4 regions of the Bacillus sp. DX3.1 genome follow, and region 1 is predicted to be linked to each of the others. Evidence: predicted binding sites of a transcription regulator. Region 1 holds the regulator's gene; each other region holds the start of a gene.
The links. The regulator Rex, encoded in region 1, represses fermentation and respiration genes when NADH is low (regulators of the CRP and FNR family bind a similar motif). The targets are predictions, from matches to a motif close to TTGTGAAATATTTCACAA.
Positions count from the first base shown of each region.

Region 2: the regulator Rex is predicted to act here: its motif matches at 6,257-6,274, upstream of QRE67_RS15755 (TIGR04053 family radical SAM/SPASM domain-containing protein).
Region 3: the regulator Rex is predicted to act here: its motif matches at 4,796-4,813, upstream of QRE67_RS22120 (nitrate reductase subunit alpha).
Region 4: the regulator Rex is predicted to act here: its motif matches at 1,662-1,679, upstream of adhE (bifunctional acetaldehyde-CoA/alcohol dehydrogenase).

Region 1 covers NZ_CP128153.1:277,071-285,452, forward strand. Annotated here, with positions in the region: gene QRE67_RS01550 (ABC-F family ATP-binding cassette domain-containing protein) at 1-990, opposite strand, end outside; gene QRE67_RS01555 (redox-sensing transcriptional repressor Rex) at 1,173-1,802, shown strand; gene QRE67_RS01560 (YdiK family protein) at 1,830-2,030, opposite strand; gene QRE67_RS01565 (CPBP family intramembrane glutamic endopeptidase) at 2,033-2,776, opposite strand; gene groES (co-chaperone GroES) at 3,190-3,474, shown strand; gene groL (chaperonin GroEL) at 3,513-5,147, shown strand; gene QRE67_RS01580 (helix-turn-helix domain-containing protein) at 5,575-5,808, shown strand; gene QRE67_RS01585 (sensor histidine kinase) at 5,813-6,988, shown strand; gene QRE67_RS01590 (response regulator transcription factor) at 6,994-7,668, shown strand; gene QRE67_RS01595 (hypothetical protein) at 8,042-8,242, shown strand; gene QRE67_RS01600 (alpha/beta hydrolase) at 8,380-8,382, shown strand, end outside.
Region 2 covers NZ_CP128153.1:3,177,071-3,185,452, reverse strand. Annotated here, with positions in the region: gene QRE67_RS15780 (LysR family transcriptional regulator) at 50-946, shown strand; gene QRE67_RS15775 (DUF5105 domain-containing protein) at 1,690-2,769, shown strand; gene QRE67_RS15770 (DUF438 domain-containing protein) at 3,043-4,272, opposite strand; gene QRE67_RS15765 (DUF1858 domain-containing protein) at 4,285-4,512, opposite strand; gene QRE67_RS15760 (Crp/Fnr family transcriptional regulator) at 5,274-5,963, opposite strand; gene QRE67_RS15755 (TIGR04053 family radical SAM/SPASM domain-containing protein) at 6,331-7,452, shown strand; gene ric (iron-sulfur cluster repair di-iron protein) at 7,582-8,289, opposite strand.
Region 3 covers NZ_CP128153.1:4,400,256-4,408,637, forward strand. Annotated here, with positions in the region: gene QRE67_RS22090 (molybdopterin molybdotransferase MoeA) at 1-475, opposite strand, end outside; gene moaC (cyclic pyranopterin monophosphate synthase MoaC) at 572-1,063, shown strand; gene QRE67_RS22100 (molybdopterin-synthase adenylyltransferase MoeB) at 1,105-2,118, opposite strand; gene moaA (GTP 3',8-cyclase MoaA) at 2,136-3,149, opposite strand; partial or broken gene QRE67_RS22110 (winged helix-turn-helix transcriptional regulator) at 3,711-3,827, opposite strand; gene QRE67_RS22115 (Crp/Fnr family transcriptional regulator) at 4,023-4,715, shown strand; gene QRE67_RS22120 (nitrate reductase subunit alpha) at 4,946-8,382, shown strand, end outside.
Region 4 covers NZ_CP128153.1:4,070,964-4,079,345, forward strand. Annotated here, with positions in the region: gene adhE (bifunctional acetaldehyde-CoA/alcohol dehydrogenase) at 1-1,465, opposite strand, end outside; gene QRE67_RS20455 (bifunctional cystathionine gamma-lyase/homocysteine desulfhydrase) at 1,932-3,065, opposite strand; gene QRE67_RS20460 (O-acetylserine dependent cystathionine beta-synthase) at 3,069-3,992, opposite strand; gene mtnN (5'-methylthioadenosine/S-adenosylhomocysteine nucleosidase) at 4,075-4,770, opposite strand; gene QRE67_RS20470 (class I SAM-dependent DNA methyltransferase) at 4,785-5,423, opposite strand; gene QRE67_RS20475 (YrzA family protein) at 5,559-5,774, shown strand; gene QRE67_RS20480 (YrrS family protein) at 5,806-6,435, opposite strand; gene QRE67_RS20485 (peptidoglycan D,D-transpeptidase FtsI family protein) at 6,650-8,382, opposite strand, start outside.

The DNA.
Region 1 (8,382 bases):
CACATCATTCCCACTTTGCTTTTCGATATCAAAATGAAAAGATGCTGATTTTGAATCACCTAATGGTTTGGTCATCAGTTCCATTCGTTCTAATTGTTTACGGCGACTTTGGGCACGCTTTGTTGTAGAAGCACGAGCAATATTTTTTTGGACAAAGTCCTCTAATTTTGCAACTTCGTCTTGCTGCTTTTCATAGCGCTTCATGTCCTGTTCATAGAGTGCGGCTTTTAAGTCTAAATATTTACTGTAGTTTCCGACGTAACGTCTACTTTCTTTGTTAGAGATTTCATATACTTGTGTGACAAGTTTGTCTAAAAAGTAGCGATCATGGGAAACAATTAGAATAGCGCCCGGATAGCCTTGTAAGTATTGTTCTAGCCATGTTAGTGTATCAATGTCTAAATGGTTTGTCGGCTCGTCTAAAATAAGCAAGTCTGGTTTTGTTAATAGCAATTTACCAAGAGCTAACCGCGTTTTTTGACCACCGCTTAATGTGGAAATCGTTGTTCCATGCGTTTCTGCTGGAAAACCAAGGCCGCTTAAAATAGAGCGAATATCCGCTTCGTATTGATAACCGCCTTTATCTTTATAATCCAGTTGCAATTGATCATAGTCAGCGAGCAATTTTTCATATGTAGTAGCGTTTGAGAAGTTTTCTTTCTTACCCATTTCTTGCTCTAACCTTCGAAGTTCTTTTTCCATGTGTTGTAGATGCGTAAAGACAGTTAATAATTCATCCCAAATGGTCAATGAAGTTTCTAAACCGGTATTCTGGGCTAAATAACCGATGGAAACGTCTTTTGGTTTTATAATTTCACCATCGTCGTGAGAAAGTTCCCCTGCAATAATTTTTAATAGTGTAGATTTTCCAGCTCCATTTCGGCCGACAAGGGCGATGCGATCTCTTGTTTGTACTTCAAGTTTAATGTTTGCAAGGATTGTTTCGGCACCGTACAATTTAGAAAGTCCGTTTACTTGTAATAAAATCAATTTTTTCACCTCAAATAATTTCTTAACTTTGCCATGTTATATTTCTCAATCATACTAAAAATAGTGTATAGTTTAAAATAAAGAGAGAAGTCTCTCTCTATTATACAAGGAAAGTCTTAAGTGCTAAACTTCTGTATTTGTTCAAATTACATGAACAGAGATAGGAGGAGAGGAGTGGTTTTATGGATCAGCAAAAGATTCCACAGGCGACTGCCAAACGATTGCCTCTATACTATCGATTTATCCAAAACTTATCCCTTTCTGGTAAGCAACGTGTATCATCTGCGGAATTAAGTGAAGCGGTGAAGGTAGACTCCGCAACAATTCGTAGAGATTTTTCATATTTTGGGGCGTTGGGAAAAAAAGGGTACGGCTATAATGTGAATTATTTACTGTCGTTTTTCCGAGAAACGCTTGATCAAGATGATATAACACGTGTAGCACTTATTGGAGTGGGTAATTTAGGGACCGCTTTCTTACATTACAATTTCACGAAAAATAATAATACAAAAATTGAAATGGCTTTTGATGTAAATGAAGAGAAAGTTGGAAAAGAAATCGGAGGAATTCCTGTATATCATTTGGATGAACTTGAAGAACGTTTGAAAGATGATATACAAGTGGCAATATTAACAGTACCTGCTACTGTTGCACAAGCTGTGGCAGATCGATTAGCTCATACAAACGTACATGGAGTTTTGAATTTCACACCAGCACGGTTAAATGTATCAGAGAATATAAGGATTCATCATATTGATTTAGCTGTAGAATTACAAACGCTGGTTTACTTTTTGAAAAATTATCCACAATAAAAACGCAGGGGAAATCCCCCTGCGTTTTTATTGTTCTTTTTTTGTTTTCGTTTTGAATTTTACTAAGATAAGGCGAAGTGCTAAATTAAAATCTATTGTCGCCATACCAGCAAGCAGTAGCGTATAAAAATTCCAGATTGTATCTTCAACATTAATAATTGCTAAGTATGTAAAAATACATCCAAGAAGGAAATACAGTGCTGCCATGAACAATGGTGAGTTCCTCATATTTAAAATCCTCCGATAAATCCTTGCATTTTTTCTGCTTCTTTTATCATTTCTTGTATTTGCTCATTACTTAATGCGACTTGAAATAGTGCAACTAATGTATTCATGGCAACGTGAGCCATGATGGGAACGATAATTCGTTTTGTTTTCACGTATAAGAAGGCGAAAACAAGACCCATAGCAGTGTATACCAATAGGTGCGTAAAATCAAAGTGGATAGCTGCGAATACAAGTGAACTAATGATAGCTGCGATAAAGAAATTAAACCTTTTATACAGTGTGCCAAATAAGATCTTTCTAAAGACAATTTCCTCTAAAATAGGACCTAGTATAGATACAACAATGAGGAACCAAGGAGTGGTCCTTGCTATTTCCATTAAACGCTCTGTATTCTCAGAGCCTGGCTTAATACCTAACAAACGCATTTCGATCGTACCAGCAATCGTTTGAGAAAAGAAAGCTAAAAAGAATCCGATAAAGATCCAACCAATTGTTGCGGGAATACTTGCGCGTTTTGTATCTAAACGGCTTTCGCGAATATCCGTTCTGAGTAACCACAGTACAATGCATAATGCAATGAGAAAGCTAATAATTGCCCAGTGGCCAGTCATAAGTTGTATTTTTTCATCTCGTGTTAAACCGCTATTATTGTACAGTCCGGTTTTTAAAAGTAGCGGTAATCCAATAACACCTGATAATTGCATGAGAATATATGTAACTATAATCCACCAATACTGTTTCTTCAAATTGGTTAACCATCCTTTCTAGCCCTTATGTTATGAAATAAGGCAGGATAACATGTAAACATCCAGCCAGGAGTACAGAATAACCGTGTGTTTTATTATTTTTTTGTAAATCTTTGCTTGAAAATGAAATAGGAAACAGGAAAAAGCTGTATCTATAGAGAAAACAACTTATGGCATCTTTCTTATTGTAACATACGAGAAGCGGAAAAGCCGATGCAATATAAAGTGAGCTAAGGCTCGACTATGTGATAATCATTCGGTAGAAAAAGCCTGTATATTGATTTGCAAAAAATTATGATTTTTTTACTTGCAAAAGAAATTTAGATTATTTATTATTATAAGTGTGTTAGCACTCGGAGCTACTGAGTGCTAATAAAGAAAATTTACATAAAAAAATGAGGAGGTTATTGTTCATGCTAAAGCCATTAGGTGATCGCGTTGTAATTGAGCTTGTTCAAGCAGAAGAAAAAACAGCAAGTGGTATTGTATTACCAGACACTGCAAAAGAAAAACCACAAGAGGGTAAAATCATTGCAGTAGGTACTGGTCGTGTGCTTGAAAATGGTGAGCGTGTTGCTTTAGAGGTAGCAGCAGGCGATCTTATCATCTTCTCAAAATATGCAGGTACTGAAGTGAAATACGAAGGTGCAGACTACTTGATTTTACGTGAAAGTGACATTTTAGCAATTATTGGTTAATTATATACATTTTTAAAAATCCAAGGGGGTCAAAAATTATGGCAAAAGATATTAAATTTAGTGAAGAAGCACGTCGTTCGATGCTTCGCGGTGTCGACACTCTTGCAAATGCAGTAAAAGTAACGCTTGGACCAAAAGGTCGCAATGTTGTACTTGAGAAAAAATTTGGTTCACCACTTATTACAAATGATGGTGTAACAATTGCAAAAGAAATCGAATTAGAAGACGCATTCGAAAACATGGGTGCGAAATTAGTAGCAGAAGTTGCTAGTAAAACAAATGATGTAGCTGGTGACGGAACAACAACTGCAACTGTATTAGCGCAAGCAATGATTCTTGAAGGCTTAAAAAACGTAACAGCTGGTGCAAACCCAATGGGTCTTCGTAAAGGGATCGAAAAGGCTGTTGTTGCAGCAATTGAAGAATTAAAAACAATCTCTAAACCAATCGAAGGTAAATCTTCTATCGCACAAGTAGCTGCTATTTCATCTGCTGACGAAGAAGTAGGTCAATTAATTGCAGAAGCAATGGAACGCGTTGGTAACGATGGCGTTATTACATTAGAAGAATCTAAAGGCTTCACAACAGAATTAGATGTAGTAGAAGGTATGCAATTCGATCGTGGATATGCATCTCCTTACATGATTACTGATTCTGACAAAATGGAAGCAGTTCTTGATAATCCATTTATTTTAATCACTGACAAAAAAATCGCTAACATTCAAGAGATTTTACCAGTGTTAGAGCAAGTGGTACAACAAGGTAAACCACTTCTTATCATTGCGGAAGATGTAGAAGGCGAAGCATTAGCTACATTAGTAGTGAACAAACTTCGTGGTACATTCAATGTAGTAGCTGTAAAAGCTCCTGGATTTGGTGACCGTCGTAAAGCAATGCTAGAAGATATCGCGATCTTAACTGGTGGCGAAGTGATCACTGAAGAATTAGGACGTGATTTAAAATCTGCTACTATTGCATCTTTAGGCCGCGCTGGCAAAATTGTTGTAACGAAAGAAAATACAACAGTTGTTGAAGGTGTAGGTAGCACAGAACAAATCGAAGCTCGCATTGGTCAAATCCGTGCGCAATTAGAAGAAACAACTTCTGAGTTCGATCGTGAAAAATTACAAGAACGTCTTGCTAAACTTGCAGGCGGTGTAGCTGTAATTAAAGTTGGTGCAGCAACTGAAACTGAATTAAAAGAGCGTAAACTTCGCATTGAAGATGCTCTTAACTCAACTCGTGCAGCAGTAGAAGAAGGTATTGTTGCAGGTGGTGGTACTGCACTTATGAACGTATATACAAAAGTAGCTGGTCTAGCAGCTGATGGCGACGAAGCAACAGGTATTAACATTGTACTTCGTGCATTAGAAGAGCCAGTTCGTCAAATCGCAATCAACGCTGGTCTAGAAGGTTCTGTAGTTGTAGAACGCTTAAAAGGTGAAAAAGTAGGCGTAGGCTTCAACGCAGCAACTGGTACTTGGGTAAACATGCTTGAGTCTGGTATCGTAGATCCAACAAAAGTAACTCGTTCAGCACTTCAAAACGCAGCATCTGTTGCAGCAATGTTCTTAACAACTGAAGCAGTTGTTGCTGACAAACCAGAACCTAATGGTCCTGCAATGCCTGATATGGGCGGCATGGGCATGGGCGGTATGGGCGGCATGATGTAATAAAGCTTTATAAGCCTTGATATACAAAGGCTTATAAACCTTCGCACAATCTTTAATGTCCGAAAAATTGACCGATGTTAATTAATGAGATTTTAGAGAGGTCTTTCATTAAGTCAGTGAACTTAATGGAAGCCTCTTTTTTTATGTCTATCTTCTCGACTACTCCTTCTTCACGTAGTACTGCTTTTATCTGTTCCTCAACTACTATCGTGAAAACAAAACCCTCTTATTCGAAGAAGTGTTGGGCATATTAAAGCGCTTTTCTAACCTTTTTACACCAAGTCACTGAGATTTGTTTGCCCTCGTTTCAAATAAATTGGGAATTTGTAGACAGTATAGTAGGGCAAACTCTGCTGTTTTTAAAGGAGATGTACTAAGAGGGGGAAGTATTAATTCTATTGCTAAATCTCTCAAAACGAGTACTGAAATGATTACTTTTTGGGTGGGAAAATATCATTATCATGGGCTGGAAGCTTTAAAGAAAAGCTATACAAGTTTCTCCCTTGAAGATAAACTAAACATAATTAATTATATGAACGAGAATGGGTTGTCTCCTTTAGAAACTGCAGTGCAGTTCAATTTATCTTCTCCAGGCATGATTCGAAAATGGCGAAGTAGTTTTAGGAACGATGGTATAGACGCCGAAAATGGGGGGGTATAAAAGTATGAAAGCAGTAATGGATCAAAGGAAATGGCATTGGTTGGACTATTTTCTATTTCTCATTCGTACGATATGGATTACTTCTAATGGCTACTTGATATTCGTTAGTACGACAGGTTCGGAAAAGTGGGTTTTACTTTTATGGGCTAGTTGTTCTTATATAATACCCCATCTATTTTATCGGCCTGGGCTTATAAAATTCCAATATTATTTAATTGCCGAGGTGTTGTTAACGGGTTCTCTGTTTATTTACTTATCCAGTCAATATGAAATATCAGAGACTTACAGTTTTTTATTCGTGCCTATCCTTACTGTTGCTTATGCTTGTCAAGTTAAGCCGTTAATTTGGTTAGGACCTTTCTTATACATCTCAATTTTTTTAGCTGGTACATGGGCCGGCAATCTCTTCACTGATAAGGATATCTTTGCACGCTTTGTTGACACAACTATTTTTTATGGTATTGGGTTATATTTAGGAAGGAAGACCATTGTCAATAACGCTAATAAAGAGTTAATTGCCTCTATTGAGGAAAAAAACAGGGATTTGGAATATTACTCAAAAAAGATTGAGGAACTGACGATTAAGGAAGAACGAAATAGAGTTTCACAAGATTTGCATGATACAGTAGGCCATATTTTCACATCGGTCATAACAAGTTTAGATGCCCTTCCTTTTCTATATCAGGCAGATAAAAAAGAAGCAGAAAAAAGTATAAAAGAGATTTCAGATTTAGCACGAAATGGATTGAACGATGTGAGAAAAACAATTCACCAGATGTCGCCAACGAATCATCAAACGCTTGTTGAATCGGTGAAAGAATTGATTGTTGATTTTATGAAACATACATCAACGGATATAAAACTGAATGTCGAAGGGGAAGTGACCAAAGTCGGTGAAAGGATAAAGTTTGCCATTATTCGTTGTATACAAGAAGGACTTACAAATGCGAAAAGACATGGTCAGGCAACTTTTATTAAAGTAAATATTTCGTTTGAACAAGAAGAATTGATTGTTCTTATTGAAGATAATGGAAATGGTTGTAATGAATTGAATTTAGGGTTTGGCTTACGCTCAATGAAAGATCGAATATCGGCATTAGCGGGTACAGTTAACTTTTATTCTAAATTGAATAATGGTATGAGGATAACGTGTAACATACCTATGGCAAAGGAAGTGTAATTATAATGATTAAAGCGGCAATAGTTGAAGATCAAGAGATTTTAAGAAAAAGCTTAAAAATTGTGATTGAAAGTATTTCTGACATTGAGATTGTTGGAACTGCGGAAAATGGAGAAAAGGCAATTGCTTTATGCGAAAGGGAAAACCTTGATATTCTTTTAATGGATATTCAAATGCCGGTGATGGATGGTGTAAAGGCGACAGATGAAATTAAAAAACGTTGGCCCAATATAAAAGTTATAATACTTACTACTTTTCAAGATGTTACACACGTTTTGAATGCCTTAAATGCTGGTGCAGAGGGTTATATATTAAAGGCTGTTGATCCTGAATTTTTAGTTCAAGGAATTAAAATGGTGTATCACGGAGGTTCCCTCATTCCTCAACAATTAGCAAAAGAGGTGTTTGGTCAGATACAATCAAATAATAACGAACACTCGGAACAACTTGACCATAACTCTATGAATCATCCATATGATTTAAATAATCAAGAATTAAAAGTTTTAAAATGTTTAACTCAAGGATTATCCAATAAAGACATTTCAGAAAAGATGTTTCTTTCAGTGGGAACTGTGAAAAATTATATTTCTACCATTTATTCGAAATTAAATGTAAAAAACAGATCTTCTGCTATTATTAAAGCAATGGAAGAGAGTCTTATAGAAGATAAGAAACATTGAAGTAAGAGAGTGTAGACAAAGTTAAATCGACTTTGTCTACACTCTTTTTTAATTGCAACGAACTGGAACGTTATTTTGAATTTGTTTACTCCATGGGCAATTCATAAGGTCCATCATTCACAAAATCTCACGGTGGATCGTCTTTTAGATTTTCGCTATAAAAGAGGGCATCAATAGCTTTTCAATAGCCACTTATTTTTGAAGAAGTATATATATTAGCCAATGGTCATAATTTGTCATTTTTTTAAAAAATAGTTATGACTTATTAATGACTTACCGGCACTACAGTATATTACCTTTCATTTGTAGAGTAGAAGTATGAAATATGAAATGAAATTTAGAAAGGAGGTAAAAAAATGCATGCTCAAATCCATTGCAACTTGCAAACTGTACCCGTCTTGAAGTAAATAATGCAGTGTTTATTTTTGATGAAGTTGGAGAAGACGTAAATAAAGATACTTTAAAAGGTAATGGTAGTAGCGAAGGTGGAGCATTATTAAATAAAGATACAACAATTAAACTTACTGTAAAATGGGGAGAAAATGAAGAACATATGGAATTAAAAAATAAATAATATTCTAATTTTCTTTTTCAAGAAATGGGCGCTTTAGTGCGATAAGGATTTCCAAAATAATCAATATCCATCACATTAAATAAGAGCATGTTTTGATCAATCATATATTTGGATTGCATTAAGCAGAAAGGAATTAGATG
Region 2 (8,382 bases), 2.3 Mb from region 1:
TATTTCGATGAAATCAATCGGAAATATCGATTGAAAAGAGGGAATGGCATTGGAGATAAAACAATTAATTACATTTAAAACTGCTGCAGAAAATTTAAACTTTACGCAGACTGCGAAGAAATTAAACTTTGCTCAATCGAGTGTGACTGCTCAAATAAAAGCATTAGAGGCGGAACTGGGTACACCATTATTCGAGCGACTAGGTAAGCGTCTCTTTTTGACTGAAGCGGGAAGAAAGTTTCAACTATATGCAGATAAAATGATTGCGCTAAGTTATGAGGCTAAAATGGCTGTGAAAGAGGATGAAGAAATATCAGGTACATTAATTATTGGCGCGCAAGAAAGTCAATGTACATACCGACTTCCTTCAATTTTAAAGGAGTTTAAGGCACAATTTCCTCAAATAAAGCTTATATTTAAGCCTGCGCATTCAAATGAGGATGCAAAAGAGCAACTGATGGAAGGGAAACTAGACCTTGCGTTTATTTTAGATGAATGTAAAACAGAAGATGCTTTACATATAGAGTCGCTTATCAAAGAGGAATTAAAAATAGTGGTTTTTCCTAATCATCCTTTACTTGAGAAATCTACAATTTCCACAAAAGATTTTGAAAACGAAACGCTTTTATTAACAGAACTTGGCTGTTCGTATCGTACTATATTTGAAGAATCATTCCGTGCAGAAGGCGTATATCCTATAAATAAAATTGAGTTTGTTAGTGTGGAAGCAATTAAGCAATGTGTAATTGCAGGGCTAGGCATAGCGATTTTACCAGCAATGGTAGTAGAAAAAGATATACAAGAAGGTACAATGAAGGAGTTAGTTTTAGGAAGTACAATTGCTCCTATTTTTACACAAATTGCTTGGCATAAGGATAAGTGGATAACCTCGCCGTTACAGCAATTTATAGATGCAACAAGAACATCGTTTGGTAAAGCTTATTGAGTGGGAAAATATTTGTTTTACACTCAATAAGAAAAGTGAATAATAGATGTTTTTAAAGAAGAGGAAGCCGATATTTGGATGAAAAACAAGTATCGGCTTTTCCATGTTTTTAAGGACAGTGGTTATACTAATCTCAAATTTACTATATCAGGCCACATAAATATGAATACTTTCTCAACTTTTATTTTCAAAGAAATAAGTAAAATTCTTCATGTATTCCAATAATCGTAAGGTGATTTACAATGTTTAGCCTGTTATGTAAGATTCCACTAGAAAGTGTGAAAGGAGGGAACTATATAAGCTTGAATCTAAATTTTTTGTGACCAAGATATTGACCCAAATCCATACTAATACTAGTACTTTAAAAAAGGACAACTTGCTTTACAGGACAACTGTGTCCAAAATCAAGTGAAGTGAATTCATCAACTATTTGGAACGGCTACATAAGAACAGATTTCATTAGGAATCTATATACCTTTTTCAAATAAATACACTCCTTGCACCATAACCCTCAATTGAGTACCTTAATAACTTACCTTTGTTTTCTTTTTATTTTTCCAAAGGGTTAAAAGTAAGTAATACATGTCATAAGTTTCTACACCTATTTTAATTTCAAAATTTTAAAGTAAGAACTACAACGTTTTAAATTCGATATATTAAGAAATAAATACAGACAGATTTAATGATATAATATAGATAATCTTGCAAAATATCCTACAAATAGGGAGAATGGAGAGATAGTTGTGCAGTTTAAGAAAATCACAGGAGCATGTTTAGCAGCAGCACTTACAGTAGGGGTTGTAAGTGGTTGTAATTTAACAGAAAGTTCAAAAGAAGTAAAACAGGACAATACGGCAAAAGTAAAAAAAGTAGGAGAAAAGACGAAGGAAAAAGGCTATGAATTGGAATTTGAAAACGCGGAATTTGCTTTACCAGAAAGATACGAAAAATCAATAAATGAGCGTATCCTTAAAGTGAAAGTGAATATTAAAAATACAGGGGATAAACCTTTGTTATTAATGGAAGAGGATTTCTCATTGTACATAAAAGACGAAAAAATGAAACTATACGATTCTAATGACGAGGATCTACTTAATTATGAAGAAATCGATAAAGGGAGAAAAGTATCTGGTACGCTGTATTTCGATGTTAAAGAGGCACCTTCCTATGAACTTGAATACAAAAAATATCGTGTGGATCCAGATAAAGAAAAACTAGAGAAAACTAATTTTACAATTGATGGTAAAGAGCTAGTGAAGAAGGCGAAAGATTTGAATAGACCAGCTGAAGCGTTAGCTGCATACTTAAATGCGGGTTTTTACGATAAAGATTTAGAAAAAATGAATGAATTAACAGGTGAAGATGGTAAGCAATTTGCAAGCATGATAGAAAACTCAGTTAAAACGTCATCCCTTTCAGGTTCTTACACTTACTCTAGTATTGATGAACAATCATTTACAAATTACTTCAAAAATTTGAAGGCGGCACTTCAAAAAAATGTGAAATTTGAAACGAAAGTATTATCTGTAAACCCAGGAAGCGATACAGCAGAAGTCGAAATAAAATCGAAACCTATTGTGCTTTCTGACTTGCAAATAAAAGTAGAAAGTGAGCGTAACAAAATTAGAAATGAGAATCCTAATATTTCTTATCCTGAATTAGTGAAACGTTTATTTGATTTCACTTCATCTCAATTACCTGAAGCAAAAACATCTGATACTGAAGAAGTTGTAACTGTAAACATGAAAAAACATGGAGAAAATCAATGGCGCATAGAGGAATATGATATAAAGAGACTTTCGCCAATACTATATAAAAATTAGTTAGGATGGACGGGTCCTTTTAATAAATTGTAGGATTTAGTTTTTGAAATGTAATTAACTATAAGTAAATGCGTATACTTGATAAAAATCGGTATTTTCAGTATTAAATTCGTAAGAAACTTTTGCTTTAAATATCACAGAAGACCTTTCGGGTTATAAGAATTATTGTTAATGAAGTTTGCAATAATTCTTATCTCACCGGAAGGTCTTTTTGCATTGGCAAAATACTATTCCAAAAGGAGGAAAGATCAAGGGACTTGTGACAATCTCAACTTATGAGAGAATGCGTTTTTCTCCTTGGATTTCTTGAATTGGATTAATATTTTGTGTGAATTCAAGGGCGCCCATGTATTCTCCATCTTCACTCCGTATAGCGAAATAACGAATGTATACATATTTATCTTTGAACTTAATCCAGAAATCTTCACAATCTTTGTTTCCAGATTTGAAGTCTTCTAAGAGCTTTTCAACGACATGAACGCTTTTTGGAGGATGGCAGTTTTGGACTGTTCTGCCGATTATCGCTTTTGTGCGAGCAAAGATCCGCTCTTTTCCATGAGAGAAGTAGCGTACAACATCATCCTGATCAATGTACGTAATATCCACAGGCAAGTGGTTCAACATTAGCTCTAATTGTTTTAAAGATAGTATACCTGTTTCTAAACGAATGAATCCTTCAGACATAGCCTGCTCTTGTATCGCTTTTCTTTCAGGTTTCCATACGCCTGCAGGACCTGTTAAGCAATAGCCGATTTCCTCACTTTCATGAGCGATTTTAATCCATTCGTCTTCCGTAAGAGTTTGAAGTGCCATCGGAAACAAAATATTTTCCTCTTTAAAAATCATTTCACTTGCCTCACGGATGACAAAGTAAACGCCGTCTAAGACTGTCTTTTTATCTCCGTTATAGTTTGTTAATTTTTGTTTAACATCTTTAATGGCGTTACGAATGACGTCATCGATCCCCCACATTACTTGTGTCGGTCCGTAAATTCCGTATTTTTCTAAATAAGGGAAAAGTAAATTTTCTTTGCGGCTGTAGTGTTTATCCACATCCAGCAACAGATTTAAATCTTCGATTAGTTTATAGACGTTTTCTTCACTATCTTCTTTTTCGAATCGTTCATAGTGAAGTTGAAGCTTGAAGTTAACAAGCTTATCGATTTTTTTGTTTTCAAGCTTAAATGTATGAATTGGATGTCCAGGTTCGTCTTCGGGTTTATCGGATCTATGGATTTCTTCAATGGAACCTTTAAAAATAGCTGTATGCACTGAGCATAAACGTTGTACTTCTTCCACTGGAATTCCTTCTTCTTCCATGAGTGCCTGTTCAAGCTTTGAAATTTCCGCAACGGTAATATTCCCGACTGCTTCTTCAAATTGTGCTTTTACTTCTTCTACACTTTTTCCATTATGAAGATTTTTAATAATCTCCTTTAAGATTGCCTGGCGTTCAAATTTATTCATACTTTCTTGTTCACGATTGTTAATTATCTCGCTCATAAGGACTCTCCTCTATTCTTTAATGTTAAATCCATTATTTTTAAAAGTTTTTTTTACTATATCGAACGAAATTCCCTTCATTCGGCATCCATTTGGAATAGTCATCACACGGCCGGCCGTTTGCAGCATGCCGGGTTTCGTTATATGTTCAAAGCCTAGCTCTTTTAAGATAGGGATGATTTCAGGGTATTCGATAGCCAAATCGCAAACTGTTTGACTAAAATCAATCATCTTTGTCATCATTCTCACCTCGGAAACAAGTGATATTAATTCTCAGTAATAATGTAACATAGAGATAATGAATAGGTTGTGAGGTAAATCACACATGTACTTTTTAAAAGATTTTTTAAAAAAGTACATGTGTGATTTTTTAATAATCCAATCAATTTTTTTACTTACTTTGATAAGGGAATCAAATAAAGAATTGCTAAAAAATCGAAAATTGGAGTTAAAATGAATGAGGCTCATAAAAATAACCAAGCGGAAAATTTGAAGAGAAAACTAGGTCGCGTTAAGAAAGTACGTTGCATAAAAGGAGTGTTGATATATATAAATACAAATTAAAAAACCAACATAAAACCCTTCTTTTTAGGTGGGAGAGAGCATCCGGCCATGCATAGAAGCGGTCAGATCCTTTTCCTGCCCAGACATAGTGAAAACAAAGAGAGAAAACGAGTGCAGGTCACCTTTTGTTAGCCATAGCCGCGGCTTATATGTCGAAACATCAAAATGGATTTATATAGAACTCAAAAGAAAGAATTGAATGATACTATTTGTAATAAAGAGAAAATTTTATTCAACAAAAGAACCCCCAATCTATTTATTATGGGGATACTGATTTTCTTATTTTAAAGTAGCGATAATCATAATTAGCGATTAACAGGCTTACGAAAAAATTATCGACAGCCTGTTTTTTGTTTTTCTCTTTAGTTATTGAACGTATTATTCTTTATCTATGTAATATTGAACTATTAAGGTGGTTTTTATTTATTAGTATTCGATCAGATGATTTCTTCTTCTAATTTCTCTGGAATAATAATGAAACAGCCGTTTTCATCAATATGAATTAATTTCTTTCTTTTTAACTGATTAATTGTGCGACTAACCGTTTCCCTTGATGTTCCAATCATATTGGCGAGTTCTCGATTTGTAAAATGGGTCGTTAATGTATATGTATCATTTATCTGTGTACCATTTGATTTACATAAGCGAAGTAATAACATAATAATTTGTTCGTATGTATCATGAAGAATTTGTTCTTCTAATCGGTTCTGAAGATCCACAATTTTCTCTCCAAGAACCTTAAACAATTTAATACATAGTTCAGGGTACTGAATCAAAATTTTCTCAAAATCAGCGATTGGAGTAACAATTAATTGTGCGGACTCAAGTATTTCGGCATGTGCGGGGAAGGTACCTTCTCGGAAGAAACCAGCGTGGGGAAACATTTCTCCAGCTTGAAGCACAGAAACAATTTGTTCTTTTCCAGTTACATCCGTTTTTTGAATTTTCACCCTACCTGAGTGGATAAAAAACACACGGTCAAGTATGTCACCCTGCATAAATACAAATGACTTCGCTTTATAAATTCGCATTTGTGAAATATCCACAAATGGCTGAAGTTCTTCTTCTGAAAGTTCTTTAAAGAGGGAGACTCCCCGTAAATGTTTTTTAATCATTTCTTCTTTCATATATACAACTCCTTAATAATTTCAGGCATATTCCTTCTATAATAAAGTTATATCAAGCCGTTAAATGAAACAGTAATAAAAATCACATTTGTGATAGAAAGTGTGAACATTTTTTTACAAATTTATCTCGCTATTCGCGGGCAGTAAGACTCCCGCCTCAAGATTCAGATAGAAATAAAGAAAATAGGTGGGGGATAACTGCTCGTAAAAGCCCGATTGGTGAGGGCTAATGATCAGTGGGGGATGAAGAAATCCCCACTGATAAAAGTTTCACTTTATAATGAGAATTTTATTCGTGATGTATCTCACAACATTAATGTCTATATAACTTTACAATTAGAATATAAATCGATAGGAGGGTTTAATCTTGATTAATCGTGATTTTAACAAAAATCCATTCATTGTGATATGGGAGTTAACAAGAGCATGCCAATTAAAATGTCTTCATTGTCGTGCGGAAGCTCAATATCATCGGCATCCTCTTGAGCTAACATTTGAAGAAGGAAAAAACCTAATTGATGATATATATGAAATGGATAATCCGATGCTTGTTTTTACCGGTGGTGATCCGTTAATGCGTCCGGATGTATATGAGATTGCAGATTATGCGATAAAAAAAGGTGTTCGGGTATCCATGACACCAAGTGCTACTCCAAACGTTACGAAAGAAACGATTCAAAAAGCAAAAGAAGTAGGGCTTGCTAGATGGGCATTTAGTTTGGATGGGCCAACAGCTGAAATACATGATCATTTTAGGGGGACAGAGGGGTCATTTGAATTAACAATGAATGCGATTCGTTATTTGCATGAATTGAAAATTCCTATTCAAATTAATACTGTTGTTTCTAATTATAATGTGAATGTACTTGAAGATATGGCAAAATTAGTAGAGGAATTAGATTGTGTGCTTTGGAGTGTATTTTTCTTAGTGCCAACGGGGCGCGGCAAGGAAACAGATATGATTTCACCAGCTCAGCATGAAAGGGTATTCCAATGGCTATATCAATTAAGTAAGAAGGTCTCTTTTGATATTAAAACAACAGCTGCTCAGCACTATAGACGTGTTGTTATTCAACAAAAAATGAGAGAAAATAAAAAAATAGATCAGGCTATTCAATATCAGGATGTATTGATGACTGGAATGACGGGGCAGATTAATGGGCTTGGACGTGCTCCAAAAGGGGTGAATGATGGAAACGGTTTTGTATTTATTTCTCATATTGGAGATGTGTATCCAAGTGGGTTATTACCTATCAAAGCCGGGAATGTTCGAACAACACCACTAGCTGATATTTATCGAAACTCCCCTGTCTTCCAAGACTTGCGTAATCCGGACAAGTATAAAGGAAAGTGTGGGGTTTGTGAGTTTCGATATGTTTGCGGAGGATCTCGTTCCAGAGCTTTTGCCATGACTGGAGATTACATGGAAAGTGAACCTTTCTGTGTATACATTCCAAAAGCATTACGAAAACAGAAAAAAAACGTATAAAAAATGGGACATGAGCACTTTTTACTCATGTCCCATTTTTTTATACGAAGGGAACTAAGAAAAGGGGGATGGCCCCCTTTTAAGTTATCCCCCACAACTCTCAAGTTAAGGGTTCACCTTTTTTCTTATTTAAGCTTTTGCAATTGCACGTGGAAATAAAATATTATTTTCTAAATGAATATGTTGGAACAAATCGGATTCAAGAGCTTCAAGTCGCTGATAGACAAGACGATAAGTACCACAAGCACCTACTGGAGGAGTAAAGTCATTTGTAATTTTACGAAGTTCTTTAATAATATCGCCAGCATGGTTATGTTCATTTTCCAATTCATCCACTACTTTGCGTAATTTTACATAATTTTCATCGCTTGGATTTTGCTCAAATGCTAAAATTAATGGGAAATCTTCTGTTTCTTCTTTAATTAAATGTTGCTCTAATTCAGTTTTTAATTCATGAAACAACTTGTGAATTTGAGCTAAATGAGGTTGTCCTGCTCCATGAACACGTAACACTTTTGTCACGTATGGACTTAACAGTGGTAACTCTTCATTTAAATAGCGATGATGCTTATTCACAACATAGTCAATCAATTCGTTATAAGAAGCAGTTTTCCAATCAATTTCCGATTCGTTTAATAGTTTTGTTTCATGATAAAGAGTATTTAACTTTGTTAAAACCTCTTCTGCTGATAAATTTCTTTCATTAATAGCGTCGATAAGTGGTCTATTACCACCACAACAAAAGTCTATTCTATATGATTTAAAAAGATCGCTAGCCTTTGGAAATTTTGTAACAATCTCACCAATAACAGAAGTCTCAGTAAATGTATGTTCCATATGAATGCCTCCATAAAGTTTAAATTTAGTATCTGGATTAAGAATATCAATAATTTTGCATCCACGTGGTGATATATATCACTTGTAATGTGT
Region 3 (8,382 bases), 1.1 Mb from region 1:
CTACAAGTACATGATTTTGTTTTACATCTTCACCTTTGAATGAAATATTATCACCATTTGCGAAAGTGCGCTTTAGCTTCATGTATGTTTTTCCGCTTCTTTCAAACCCTTCCGTGAGTTCTAACATCACAACTGCATCACAGTCTTCTGGAATGGCTGCTCCTGTCATAATCCGAACAGCTTGAAAGGCCTTCACTTCGTCTGTAAAAACAGAGCCAGCTCCAATCTCTCCTATTACCTCAAATTCAATTGGATGATTGCTACTCGCCTCTTTTGTATCTTCCGCCCGAATCGCAAATCCATCATATGGAGAGCGATCGAAATGCGGGACATCGTGATCTGCTACAACATCTTCCCCAAGAATTCTTCCATAGCTTTCGATAATAGAAACTTTTTCTGTTTTACCTTGCTGCGCATATTTCATCACCCGCGCGACTGCTTCAGCAACAGGAATTGGAAATCGTTTTTCTAGCATTCTTTTTCACCCCATATTTGCAAAATATCACATCTTGGTTACACTTTATATTGTACAATGCTAATCATACTAGCAATTACTTCAAGGAGGAATTCCATGTCTTCATTCACTCATTTTAATGACCAAGGTCGTGCCAAAATGGTCGATATTAGCGATAAAAAAGTTACAGTACGAACAGCAATTGCATGCTCTAGCATCCTTGTTACGAAAGAAATTTACAATAAAATCTCTCATAATGAAATTGGAAAGGGCGATGTATTAGCAGTCGCACAAATTGCAGGTATTATGGCCGCGAAACGCACTGCCGATATTATCCCAATGTGTCACCCCTTACTTTTAAAAGGAGTAGATGTCTCCTTCAATTGGGAAATTACTGAAGAGCAACACCGTTTACGAATTGAAGTAAAAGTAAAAACTGAAGGTAGCACCGGTGTTGAAATGGAAGCTTTAACGGCCGCTTCCGCGACAGCTCTTACTGTGTATGACATGTGTAAGGCCGTTGATAAAGGCATGGTTATTGGAGAGACATACCTGCTTGAAAAAACAGGTGGGAAAAGTGGAGATTACGTAAGAAATTCACTTTCCTAACTCGTCCCTTCTCCCCGAACCTAAAGGACATTCCTTTAGGTTCATCCTATATAACGGGCATATAATCGCTTGGCAACTTGCATATCATTTGTCCCATGAATAAATGCCCTACCATCTGTAAATAGAACAAAACGATATTCATCAATCGGAAACGACAATAAATGCGGTGTCATTTTTACATTCACACTTTTTTGTAAGCGCTTTTTAATTTCTTCTAAATTAAAAAATTGCGGTATCCCTGGGCGGATTTGAACCGTATTCCGCCCACATAGTACCTCTGTTTTCGTCTGCGATTCAAACGTTAAACTTGGATACGTACGCAGCTTTCCGCAAGATGGGCATGTATCTTTTTTCTGTCTATTTACTTTAAACGCCATATGTTGATTGTTCCAAAGATCGAATGATAACATCGTTCCCCGCAGTGACTGAAAATCTTCCACCAATATTTTCAAAGCTTCTGTCACTTGATGCGCAACGACCATTTGTACAGCTGGTTGTATAATTCCGGCCGTATCACATGTTGCTCCGCTCGTTGGATGTTCCATCAGACAACGAAAACATGGTGTTTTTCCTGGAAGAATTGTATATGTGACCCCGTAGCTCCCAACGCATCCTCCGTATATCCAAGGAATATTGTATTTTTGTGAAATATCATTTATAAGAAGACGTGTATCAAAATTGTCGGTCGCATCTAGTATTAAATCCACATTCTTGATTAACTCTTCCATTTCTTGCATTGTAACGTCTGTCACGACTGGTACGATTTCTACTTCAGAATTAATCTTACCTAAATACTCGGCCGCTGCAACTGCTTTCGGCTTGTACTGCTTTGCATCTTCCTCTGTATATAACTGCTGTCGCTGTAAGTTGCTCCACTCGACATAATCACGGTCAGCAATCGTCAGTTTTCCAATTCCTGCTCTGACAATCGCTTCTGCGTTTGCCGCTCCGAGTGCACCAGCACCGATAATGAGTACATGCTTCTCTCTTATCTTTCGTTGCCCGTCTTCACCAACCCCAGAAAATAATATTTGCCTTGAGTAACGCTCCTGCACGCGGCATCCCCCTTTCTTTATCCTCCTATATAAGACATTTCAATTTTTGGCCGATTTTTTGCAGTTTCTTCCGTTCGTTCATCTGAATACCGATCTTTTCGGTATCCCCATACATCTTGCACTACTTTTAATAAATCGGGATCAGAAATATCTTCTCGAAGAAGAGTTCGTAAATCTGTTCCTTTCGTTGCAAACAAACATGTATAAAACTTACCATCTGCCGAAATCCTTGCTCTCGTACAAGAAGAACAGAAAGACTCAGAAACTGAAGTGATAAATCCAACTTCCACATCACTTCCAACATAACGATAACGCTTGGCAACCTCTCCAAAATAATGAGGTTCAGCAGGTTCAATTGGGTACACCCGACCGATCTTCTCAATCAATTCTTGTTTCGTAATCACTTGTTCAAAGTTCCATCCGTTCGTACTACCGACATCCATAAACTCGATAAAGCGAAGCGAAATTTCCTGTTCTTTGAAATAAGCGGCCATCGGAAGAATTTGACTATCATTCATTCCCTTTTTCACAACCATATTTACCTTCACTTCAAGTCCTGCCGCTTTTGCTGCCGCAATCCCTTTTAGCACAGGTTTTGTACTAATATTCCGGCCATTAATTTTGCGAAATACATCATCTTCTATCGCATCTAAACTAACATTCACTCGTTGTAACCCTGCTTCTTTTAACGCCTTCGCTTGCTTTGTTAAGTGAATACCGTTTGTCGTCAGCCCAATATCCGTTAAACCCTCAATCTTCACAAGCCGTTCAATGAGCTGCGTTAAGTCTTTACGCAGTAATGGTTCACCGCCTGTAAGCCTAATTTTCTTTACGCCTATGCTAACAAACAATTTTGCTAATCGTTCAATTTCATCGAATGTAAGCAAGAATTCATCTTGTAAAAATGCATACTCAGGCCCGAACACTTCAGCTGGCATACAATATGTGCATCGAAAGTTACAACGATCAATGACAGAGATGCGTAAATCTTGAAGTGGACGTTGCAAGGAATCTCTAATCTTCTCGCGCATCGTCACCCCTCCTTTTCTGCTAAATTCGTATCTATCTTCATTCTATTATAATATATTTTAAAACTGCGATGTTTTTGCTCAAGTTCTTTATTGATTTTCCCTTTTTTATTTGCCTTCATCATAAAAAAGAAGAGAGATATACGTTGTGACATTTCTCACATCGCATTCTCCATTCAAAAAATCTTCACAAATTCGTTCGAATTTTGTTCACATTTCTATGCGAATTACCTTCTACAAATTGAAACTTCTTATATATCTTTTCCTTACACTCATTTTTTTAAATATACAAATCCATTTTGATTTTTCGATATATAAGTCGCGGCTGTGGATAACAAAAGGTGACCTGCACTCGGTTTCTCTCTTTGTTTTCACTATGTCTGGGCAAGAAAAGGATCTGACCGCTTCTATGCATGGCCGGATGCTCTCTCCCACCTAAAAAGAAGGGTTTTATGTCGGTTTTTTAATTTGTATTTATATAAAAACCTTGAGACCTCACAATCCCAAGACAGAAGTTTATATTATATGGAATTTTTTAACTCATCACGAAAGATGAGGAAATATCTATTCTGTATCCATTTGTATTTGTGTGCGATACTGATCTCCCCAATCACGTATCATTACAATAATTTGAATTAACGACTTTCCAAATTCCGTTAATGAATACTCGACCTTCGATGGATCAGGTTGTTGAATCGATCCAATAATCTAAAAAGGTGTCTGCAAAAGACACTCTTTTTTCAGTATTAAAAGTGCGCTTGCTCACAGATAAAAATCAGCTTATCGCTTATACTATATTGAAAATATTTCTTGCATTTTTACCATAATTACATCCACAATAGGGAATAGACTGCTTTAAGAAGAAAGGTGCTTGCTGTGACAAACCATACGGCATTATCGAAAGATTTAAAAGAATTACTTGCATCTGTTGAATATAAAATGCAGATGAATAAAGGAAGTTATATTTTCCAAGAAGGTATGGAAGCGAAAGAACTCTATATCGTTCACTCTGGAAAAGTGCAGATTAGTAAAATTAGCGCTGATGGGCAAGAATTAACACTTCGCATTTGTTCACAACACGATGTTATCGGGGAATTAACATTGTTTTCAGAGAACGCAAAGTATTTATTAAATTCGAAATGCCTTGTAGACGTTGAGGTGGGAGTCATTAAACGGGACGCCTTAGAAAAAGCATTGCTTCAAAAACCTGCTCTTGCATTTGAATTTATGAAATGGATTAGCGAGCATCTACGAAGGATGCAAACAAAATTCCGTGATTTAGTATTACATGGAAAAAAAGGTGCTCTTTATTCTACACTCATTCGCATGACGAATAGTTATGGCGTATTAAAAGAAAATGGAATTCTCATCGATCTCCCTTTAACAAATCAAGAACTTGCGAATTTCTGTGCAACCTCACGCGAAAGCGTAAACCGAATGTTAAATGATTTAAAAAAACAAGGAACAATTTCTATTCATAAAGGAAAAATCACTATTCATGATTTACAATTTTTAAAATGTGAAATTGCTTGTGAAGATTGTCCTACCTCTGTTTGTAGTATTGAGTAGCCTCTCTATTTGAGATGCTATTCTTTTTTTCTTTCTTCTTTTCTTTCTTCTTTTACTCTACATAAAAAAATTCCTCTGTGATGTGTAAAAAATCACAATTTTTTAGAAATCTTTTGATGCTGATCTGATTTTTGACAATCTGTTGAACTGTGATAGATATCACATCCCTATTTTGCACGCTCTTTTATAGTGAAAGTAAGCAAGAGAGACGTAATAAAGGAGTGAACAGTATGAAAAAGAAACCTTCGGCACTAATGAAACGTTTAAAATATTTTTCTCCAATAGATCGCTATAACGACAATCATACACAAGAAACATATGAAGACCGTGAATGGGAAAATGTGTACAGAAAGCGTTGGCAGCATGATAAAGTAATCCGTTCTACACACGGTGTAAACTGTACTGGTTCTTGTAGCTGGAACATTTATGTAAAAGATGGAATCGTAACCTGGGAAGGCCAAGAACTTAACTATCCATCTACTGGCCCTGATATGCCTGATTTTGAACCGCGAGGATGTCCACGTGGAGCAAGTTTTTCTTGGTACATTTATAGTCCACTTCGCGTGAAATACCCATATGTACGCGGCGTCCTTTGGAATATGTGGCAAGAGGAACTTCAAAATCATAAATCTCCACTAGATGCATGGAAAAGCATCGTAGAAAATCCTGAAAAAGCACGCGCATACAAGCAAGCTCGTGGTAAAGGTGGATTTGTTCGTGCAAATTGGAAAGAAGTATTACAACTTGTTTCCGCTTCTATGCTCTATACGATAACTAAATATGGTCCAGACCGAAATGTCGGATTCTCACCAATTCCAGCGATGTCTATGTTAAGCTATGCTGCTGGTAGCCGATTTATGCATCTTATGGGCGGCCCAATGCTTAGCTTTTATGATTGGTATGCTGACTTACCACCAGCTTCACCACAAATTTGGGGCGATCAAACCGATGTTCCAGAAAGTAGTGATTGGTACAACTCTGGTTACATTATGACATGGGGTTCAAACGTACCAATGACAAGAACGCCAGATGCCCATTTCTTAGCAGAAGTGCGCTACAAAGGAACGAAAGTCGTTTCCGTAAGTCCTGATTTTGCTGAATCAACAAAATTTGCAGATGATTGGATGAGCGTAAAACAAGGTACAGATGGTGCTCTTGCAATGGCAATGGGTCACGTTATTTTACAAGAGTTTTACGTGGACAAACAAGTGGAATACTTCACAAATTATGCGAAGCAATATACCGATTTCCCATTCCTTGTCACATTAAAACAACAAGGAGATCAATTCGTTGCAGATCGTTTCTTAAACGCTACTGATATTGGTCGTGAAACAAAACTTGGTGAATGGAAACCAATTCTTTGGAACGATAATTCAAATGATTTCGCACTGCCGCATGGTACGATGGGATCGCGCTGGGATAACGAAAAGAAATGGAATTTACGCTTAGAAGATGAACAAACAGGTGAAAAAATTGATCCACGTCTTTCTTTACTTGGTATGGAAGATGCGGTGGGAACTGTACAAATCCCATATTTCTCCGATGACGGAAACAAAGTATTAGAGCGTACAATTCCAGTGAAAAAAATCGCTACACCAGAAGGCGATATTTTCGTTACAACTGTATACGACTTAACTTTAGCAAACTACGGTGTCAACCGCGGACTTGGTGGTCAAGAACCGAAAGACTTTAATGATGATGTGCCATTTACACCAGCATGGCAAGAAAAAATGACTGGAGTAAAAAGAGAACTTGTTATTCAGATTGCCCGTGAATTTGCTCAAAATGCAGTTGATACAAATGGACGCTCGATGATTATTGTCGGTGCTGGTATTAACCATTGGTTTAACTCTGATACGATTTACCGCGCTGTTCTCAACCTTGTTCTTCTTGTTGGTGCACAAGGTGTAAACGGCGGTGGTTGGGCGCATTACGTTGGACAAGAAAAATTACGTCCAGCAGAAGGTTGGCAAACCGTCGCAACAGCAAAAGATTGGGGAGTTTTACCAAAACTACAAAATGGTACATCCTTCTTCTACTTTGTAACGGATCAATGGCGCTATGAAGATACACCAGTTGGACACTTGGCATCGCCAATTGTCGGAAACTCTCGTTACCAACATCACGGTGATTACAATGTGTTAGCCGCTCGTCTTGGCTGGTTACCTTCTTATCCAACATTCGAGAAAAGTGGAATTGAAATATATAAAGAAGCAGTTGCTGCTGGAGCGACAACCCAAGAAGAAATCGGGAACTACGTTGCCCAAAAGCTAAAAGAAAAAGAACTGAAATTTGCAATTGAAGACCCAGATAACAAAAATAACTTCCCGCGCAACTTATTTGTTTGGCGTGCAAACTTAATTTCAAGTTCTGGTAAAGGACATGAATATTTCTTAAAACATTTATTAGGTACAACAAATGGATTACTGAATGATGATAGTGATTCATTACGACCAGAAGAAATCAATTGGCGTGAAGAAGCACCTGAAGGAAAACTTGATCTATTAATCAACTTAGATTTCCGTATGGCCGGAACAGCACTATATTCTGATATCGTCCTTCCTGCCTCAACTTGGTATGAAAAACACGATTTAAGTAGTACTGATATGCATCCGTTCGTACATCCATTCAATCCAGCAATTGGTTCACCTTGGGAAGCACGTTCTGACTGGGATATTTTCACTTCACTTTCAAAAGCAGTCTCTGATTTAGCAGAGGAGCTTGATCTTGAACCAATGAAAGAGGTTGTGGCAACACCACTTCTTCACGATACGCCGCAAGAATTAGCGCAACCGCTTGGCCGAATTAAAGACTGGAGTAAAGGCGAGTGCGAACCAATTCCAGGTAAAACAATGCCGAAAATTCAGGTTGTGGAGTATGATTATAAAACAATTTATGACAAAATGACTGCACTTGGACCAAATCTTAAAACAATTGGTATAAAAGGTATGTCCTGGTCAGCCGAAAAAGAATACGAGCAATTAAAGAGCAAATTAGGTGTAAACCGCACTGATTCAATTGCAAAAGGATGCCCTGATCTAACAGAAGCAATCAATGCAGCGGAAGCAGTCTTAACACTTTCTTCTACAACAAACGGGCATATGGCCGTTAAAGCATGGGAAGCTCTTGAAAAACAAACAGATTTAAAACTGCGTGATTTAGCGGAAGAACGCGAAGAAGAATGCTTCACATTCGACCAAATTACAGCACAGCCAAAAACAGTTATTACCTCTCCTGCTTTCTCAGGTTCTGAAAAAGGCGGACGCCGTTACTCACCATTTACAACAAATGTCGAGCGTCTTATTCCTTGGAGAACGATAACTGGACGTCAATCTTTCTATTTAGACCATGACATGATGAAAGAGTTTGGTGAAACAATGGCGACATTCAAGCCAATACTGCAGCATAAACCATTCCGTAAATCGCGTCCTGAAGTAGAAGGAAAAGAAATTACACTCAACTATTTAACACCGCATAATAAGTGGTCGATTCATAGTATGTACTTCGATTCCTTACCGATGTTAACACTGTTCCGTGGTGGTCCAACTGTTTGGATGAACAAAGATGATGCCGCCGAAGCTGGCGTTGCTGATAATGATTGGATCGAATGCTTTAACCGTAACGGCGTTGTCGTAGCACGCGCTGTCGTAACGCATCGTATCCCAAG
Region 4 (8,382 bases), 1.4 Mb from region 1:
CAATGAATGCTCGCGAAATGTTTGGCATATTTGCTAAATACCCTGTTGCATGTTTTTCAAAATAAATTTTGGGCGGCAGTTTAAACCACTGCATATTCTTTTTTCTACTTGCTAGCCTTTTTATATTAAGTAAGTGAGTTGCCGTCACATTTTGAGAAACAGAATTCTTCCCATATGATCCGCATCCAAGTGTAAGCGATGGAATGAACGCATTGTATATATCACCAATTCCCCCTTGTGATGACGGAGCATTCACGATAAGACGACATGCTTTCATACGTAAACCAAATTGTTTTTGTACTTCTTTATTAGTTGAATGAATGACTGCGGAATGTCCTAGACCACCAAGATCCAACATTCCTTCACAATGCTGAAATCCTTCTTCTAAGGAATTTGCTTTTACACAAGCTAATACTGGGCTTAATTTTTCACGAGATAGCGGATAGTCTGCACCCACTCCTTCGATTTCAGCAACGAGCATTTTTGTATCTTCTGGTACTGTAATTCCCACTAATGCCGCAATGTAATGAGCGGATTTCCCAACGATATCGCTATTCACTGCACATGTATTCTCATTGATTACAAGTTTCTCTAATTTCCCCATCTCGTCCTGCGCTACAAAGTAACAATTATTTGCTATCATTTCTTTCTTCACGTCATTGTAGATTTCTTTGTCTACAATAATTGCTTGCTCAGAAGCACAAATCATACCGTTATCAAATGTTTTGGATAAAATTAAATCATTTACAGCACGTTTTACATGTGCTGATTTCTCTATATAACAAGGTACATTCCCAGGTCCTACTCCTAAAGCTGGTTTACCAGTAGAATAAGCTGATTTCACCATTCCTGCGCCTCCCGTTGCCAGAACAAGTGCTACACCTTCATGATTCATTAATTGCTTCGTAGCCTCAACAGAAGGTTTTTCAATCCATTGAATACAGTTCTCTGGCGCGCCTACCTTCACTGCCGCATCACGTAACGTTTTAGCTGCTGCAATCGAACAGTTTTGTGCAGAAGGATGAAACGCGAAAATAATTGGGTTTCTTGTTTTCATTGCGATTAACGCTTTAAACATCGTTGTCGAAGTTGGATTCGTTACTGGTGTTACCCCAGCAACTACACCGACTGGTTCTGCAATTTCTATTATTTCTTCATGAGGATCTTCATGAATGATTCCTACTGTTTTGTCTTTTTTCATACTATGCCAAATGTATTCAGTGGCAAAAATATTTTTGATGCATTTGTCTTCATATACACCGCGGCCTGTTTCCTCAACAGCCATTTTCGCAAGTGGCATATGTTGATCTACACCCGCAAGTGCCATTTCATGTACAATGTTGTCAATTTGCTCTTGTGTAAAACTCTCTAATGCTTGTAAAGCTTCCTGACCGTTCTTCACCAACGTATCAATCATTTCTGTTACTTCTTGCATTTCATTTACAACTTTTTCTTTGACTACCATGTAAATTCCTCCTATTCTGCTTTAGGGACTAATTAAGCCCCTTAGGGTCTTAATTGGTCCCTATTAGCTGAAAAAAAATAGAACTATCTTTTCTACATGAATCCCATTGTTTGTGAAACTTTTCACATATTTATGTGTGAAGTATTATTTCATGTTTTCAATATACACGAAATATTTTCATTTGTGTGTGTCTAATTTGTGAAATGCTTCACAAACATCTAAAATATAATAATGGAAAAAGCACCGCTCCATTCAGCAGTGCCTTTTCTATATAAATCCATTTTGATTTTTCGACATACAGCCGCGGCTATAGATAACAAAAGGTGACCTTCTCTTTGTTTTCACTTGGCACGGGGCAGGAAAAGGATCTGACCGCTTCTATGCATGGCCAGATGCTCTCTCCCACCGAAAAAGAAGGGTTTTATGTCGGTTTTTAATTTGTATTTATATAGCAGTGCTTTTTCTATTAAGCTAACGCTTGTGCTAAATCTTCAATCAAGTCTTCTCCATCTTCAATACCGACAGAAATACGAATCAATGTATCTGTAATCCCTAGTTCTTTTCGGCGATCTGCTGGAATAGATGCGTGCGTCATTTGAGCTGGGATAGAAATTAGGCTTTCTACAGCTCCTAAACTTTCAGCAAGTGTAAAGTACTGTAATTTCTCAAGTAGATAATTTAACGTTTCTTCACTATCGACATCAAATGAAATAATTGCACCATATCCGTTTGCTTGTTCTGTTGCTAATGCATGATTTGGATGCGTTCCAAGACCTGGATAGTACACTTTGTTTACTTTTGGATGATTGTTTAAAAACTCAGCAATCGCACGCGCATTTGCCTCATTTTCTTCCATTCGTATTCCTAATGTTCGTAAACCACGTAATAATAAAAAGCTATCCTGTGGTCCAAGAATACCGCCTGTTGAATTTTGAATAAAATGAAGTTCTTCTGCTAGCTCTGCGCTATTTACAACAGCTAATCCAGCAACAACATCGCTGTGGCCACCTAAATATTTCGTTGCACTGTGAAGTACAATATCTGCTCCTAAAGAAATTGGCGTCTGCCAATATGGGGTCATGAATGTATTATCAATAATTGTTAATAAACCTTTTTCTTTTGCAAATGTAGAAATTTGTTTAATATCTGTAATTTTTAACAATGGATTTGTTGGTGTTTCTGCAAAAATGGCTTTTGTATTTGGACGAACGGCTTCCGCTATTTCTTCTAAGTTTGTCGTATCTACAAATGTATGTTCAATACCAAAGCGATTTAATACTTTCGTTATCACACGATACGTACCGCCATATACATCATCTGTTAATATGACATGGTCTCCTTTTGAAAACAACATGATCACTGCTGTAATAGCAGCCATTCCTGACCCAAAAGCAAATCCAGCATGACCGTTTTCTAGCACGGCAATCATTTCTTCAAGTGCTGCACGCGTTGGATTTCCTGTACGTGAATATTCATATCCTTTATGCTTGCCAACTGCTTCTTGTTTGTACGTACTTGTTTGATAAATTGGTACATTTACAGATCCAGTTGAAGGTTCTCCTATGCGAATACCATGAATTAACTTTGTTTTTGCTCTCATTTTTTATTCCCATCCTTTGTATATATGTTTACTTAAATAACGTTCACTACTATCCGGAAAAATGGTCACGATATTTGTACCTGGTTTTGCTTTTTCCGCTTCTAATAAACTGGCATGAAACGCGGATCCTGAAGAACTACCTACAAGAAGCCCTTCCTTCTGAGCCAACTGTTTTACACGCGAAAATGCATCTCGGTCAGCAATCGTATGAATTTCATCAAAATAGGATGGTTTTAAAAATGGTGGTATAAATTCAAGACCAATTCCTTCTGTTTCATGTGAACCAGCTTCACCACCGTTTAAAATAGATCCCTCAGGTTCTACGATAACCGTCTTAATCGCACTATTTTGTTCTTTTAAATAAGATGCAGTCCCCATAAATGTTCCACCTGTGCCAGCACCTGCTACAAATATATGAATGTCTCCATTCAACGCTTCCCATAATTCTGGACCTAGCGTCTTATAGTAAGCCCGTGGGTTTGCTTCATTTGCAAACTGACTTGGCGAATATGAATTGGGAATCTCTTTTCTCAGTTCCTCTGCCTTAGCAATTGCGCCTGTCATTCCTTTTACAGTTGGTGTATGCACAATTGTTGCACCGAGTGCTTTCATCAGCTCTTGCTTTTCAATACTAAACTTTTCTGGGACACAAACGATAACATGTAAATCATGCTCTAATGCCGCAAGTGCCAGTCCAATTCCAGTATTTCCTGCTGTCGGCTCAATGATGGTGCCACCTGGTTTGATAAGCCCTTTCGAGAGTGCATCTTCAATCAATTCTCTCCCTAAGCGATCCTTCACACTTCCGCCTGGATTATAAAATTCAAGCTTAGCAAATAAACGAACGCCCTCTGGAAGTGAAAAACGAGTAATTTCTACGATCGGCGTATTTCCGATCAGTTCATGAACTCCACGATACACCTTCATCGTGTTTTCCCCCTTACTTGCCAATAAAGAAAAGGCAACTGTATGTATTTTCTTTATATGAGACAGTTGCCTTTTTGTTACATTACTTTAACTCTTCTAATACTTTTACAATGAAGTTTGTAGAATGAAGCGCTGCTTGATCTAAAAATTGATCGAAAGAAACATCTGATTCTTTACCAGCAATATCCGAAAGTGCGCGAATAATTACAAATGGCACTTTATACTGGTAGCATACTTGTGCAACTGCCGCTGCTTCCATTTCAACTGCATAAAGATTTTCAAATTTCTCACGGATCGCAGCAACGCGGTTTGGATCGCTCATGAATGAATCGCCTGTTGCAATCATGCCTTTCACAACTTGAATCTTTTCTTCGGTCTGCATGCATTTTTCTGCTAATGCAACTAGTTCTTCATCTGCCGTAAATCCTGCTGGCATTCCTGGCACTTGACCATATTCATAATCAAATGCAGTTACATCCACATCATGATGACGAACTTCTGTTGAGATAACAACATCCCCAACATTTAAAGATTGGTGGAATCCACCAGCTGAACCTGTATTAATTACTTTTTCAGGTTGATATCTCTCTAATAAAATTGTCGTTGACATAGCTGCATTCACTTTACCAATACCAGACTTCAGCAAGATTACTTCATGTCCCGCTAATGTCCCTTTCGTAAATTCACAGCCTGCAACAGTTTCTGTTTCTGCATGTTCTAGTTTGTCACGTAAAATACGTACTTCTTCTTCCATTGCTCCAATTACAGCAATTCTCAATCTAATCCCTCTTTCTATTGCTTAGTTGCCTCCATTACCCAAACGAAATGATTCAATCTCGTAAATGTTACATGGAAGCCATTGTTTTCAAAAATAGATTGCATGATCGGAATACGTGTATAGTATTCTGTCTGCAAATCATTCGCTAACTGATGAAAACCTCTTTCTTTTGCAGTTTCAACAGTTTTATCATATGCTTCTTGATCTGCAAATATCGTATCAGCAAACACTATTTTACCACCTTTGTTTAGCAATTGACTATACTTCGCAATTGCTACGTCTTTTTCTTCATCTGTTAGATGATGAAATGCATAGGTGCTCACAATTGTATCAATAGAATTGGGAACATCAAAATTGAGAAAATCACCTTCTGTAATTGAAAATTCTTTCGGAAGCTTTTCTTTTGCAATCGTGCGCATTTCACGCGACGGCTCTATACCGTAAACGTTGCGCCCAGCAAGTAATAGTTTGTTTGTTAAATTGCCGGTACCAACACCAAATTCTAATACATTTCCAAATGATTTGTTTACTACATCCTCTAAAATCTCCTCATAATGGACGAAAACTTCTTTATATTGTATATCTTCGCCTTGTACGAATGAATCGTACGTATGAGCCCATTCGTCAAATAAACCATTAAATTCTGTACCCATATGAATTCCCCTTTTTCTTATCGGTTTTATCAGTATAATATGCTCTCTTTACAAAAATGTCAATTGAAATGCAAATGGTATTTCCTTCTTTTCTTTGTTACACTTAACTAGATTATGCAGAAAGGGGCGGTCTTCGTGTCATTTACCTTTGAAATGTTAGAAGATAAAGTAGAATTTTTCGAAGCATCAGACTTAGTTTCTTTAGAAAAAAAAATTAATGAACAAGTCGACAATAACAAAGCACTTATGCTAGAAGTTCATCACATTTCTCATCAAATGGTTATGGATCCTGAGAGCAAAAGACCCTATTATAGTGCAGTTGTTCATTTCAAATTGAAAAAAATGCGCTAAAAAAGAGAGAGGTTGTAATAACCTCTCTCTTTTAGTTTAGAGTTTGAACAAGTGTTGGCTTCCAACCCTCATTTTCTACCCAATCAATATTTACATAATATCTTTTACCGCTTTGTTTATCTTGTACATTACCATATGCTTTTTGTTGACCGTTATTACCAATACGGTGAATGACCAATTGTTCTACTGGAACCTCAATTGCAGAGGAAATCGCTTGTTTCATCTCATTCCAATCTGCTGTTCCTTGTTGAAATGTCATTGCTGGTGACGCACCTTGTTCTGTACCAATTGGCTTCCAAGAAGGCTTTGTGTAAGCTTCAGTTGCTTTTGGTTGTGTTTTTTCAGCCGCTACTTTTTCATTTGCCTTTGCTTCTTCTTCAGCCTTTTTCTTTTCTTCTTCTTTCTTCTGCTCTTCTAATTTCGCCTGTTCTTCTTGCTTAGCTTCTTCTTTGTTTTCTGTTTTCGCAGCTTCTTTAGTTTTCGTTGTTTGCTGCGATACTTTCTTTTTTGGAGAAGACGCTTGCTCTGGTGCATCAGAAGTAAATATTAACTGATATGCTACAACAATTACTGTTAATAATACAATAGCAATTGCAATATTTAAAACACCGTTTTGACGACGTTTTTGTTGTTTCTTTTGGAATCTAGATCCTCCTGCCATTCTTCAAACCTCCATGCAGTTTTTTCTACTTGCTATTGTAACATTAAATGCAAGAAGGTTGAACTATTACCGCGATATTTTCATGAAATGAAAAAATCTAGTAATATTTATTGCCTTTAAAAGATCGTAGATGCCCTATTTCAAATGATAACAATGAAAGAAATGAAGTGCTTGCACTCGATTATACAGGGATACAGGCCTAATGATGGCAATATTACTTCATGTCGTTCTCCCACTGAGCAATATCTTGTACAAATTCTTTGAAAATTGGCGTTACAATATTTTGTTCACTATTTGTTTCTATATCGACAACAACTAAAGCATATCGCGGGTTTTCATACGGAAAATAACCAGCAAACCAGCGATTTACCCGGTTTTCTTTCCCAGTTTGTGCCGTTCCGGATTTTCCAGCAACTGATAACGGTAATGATTGAAAAGAAATTCCCGTTCCATGTTCCATCGTTACAACTTTTCTCAATAACCCTTGTATTTTTTTCACTGTACGATATGAAACTCTTTTTCCTGCTAATGTATGATCTTCAAAACGATATAAAGTTGTTCCATTTTTATACCGAATTTCTTTGACCGCTTTTATTTCTTTCTTCTCTCCACCCCTTGCAATAGTCGCCATCATGTTTGCAATAGCCAATGGCGATAATCGTACATCTTTTTGACCAATTGCCGTTTGAGCAATTGCTTTTTGACTTCTGCTATTCTCTTTATCCTTCCAAACTACCGATTCTTTTTCTTCTGGTAATTGTTTAAATGAAGAAGTATGAAAGACAGTTCCCTTCCAACCAACCGTTTTACCTGCCCCTAGAGCCTCTGTATAGGTCTCTATTACTCCCTTATCCCTTTTCATCAATTCATTACCAAGCACAGCAAATGTTCGATTACAGCTTCTTACAAAGCTCTCTGTAAAGGTTCGCTTCCCCATCATTATTTCTGCTTTATTCTCTCCATATGGATCCGTATCACAGTCGAACATACGATGAGGGTAAACAAGATCATAATCAATTGCTGCAGCTGCAATAACGGTTTTAAACACAGAACCTGGAAAATGCGGTGTAAGCATTTGATTTTCCAACCTTTGTTTATATGACTGGTTGTCATTCATCTGCACAGAGGGTTTGCTCACCATTGCTACTATTTCATTCGTTTTTACATCAAGTAGTAGCAGCCCCCCTTTTTTTAATTTGTATTTCTGTACAACCTCTTCCGCCTTTTTTTGCAACGTCTTCTCTATCGTCGTTTGGACTGTCACTGGATAAAATGGATTAGCAGGAGACGTATATTTAACCCGCTTTCCAAAAATCGGTTCTCCCTGTCGATCCACATGATATAGTAACTTCGCTTCCCCATCTGCAACTAAAAACTCATCAAATGATTGCTGTAATCCAGAAATTCCAATCGGTGTTTTGCTTGCAAATTGTTTTATTTCTCCATATCTTTTTTCAAATTCCTTTTCGTTTTCTCCCGCTACGCCAATCAGATGCTCTGCTATATTCGGTGTTTGTTTCATTTTCATTTCGGTTGCTACAATACCTAAAATGTCGGAACGATTCACTTTTTCCATCTGTTCTTTTGTTAATTTATATGGCTTTTCACCTTGTTGAAATATAAGTGGCTTACTTCTACTATCTTGTATTTGTTTCTTTATCTCTCGCTGTGATACACCAATCATATGTGCAACCTGCTCTAGTATTTCGTTTTTCGTTTGTAAAAATGGAAACACAATTAAAGCTGGATATCTTTCTTCTCCCAGCTCTTCTCCATTCCGATCAATAAAATGTCCCCGTCCATCATCTACGACAACAGCCTGTGTGCGCTGAGTAACACTTCTTTCAATCAAATTAATATGCTTATCTGTAAATGATTCGGTGGCGATCAGCTGAATTTGTACGAGTCTACCGAGTAAAATAAGCATCATACATGAAAAAACTAGCA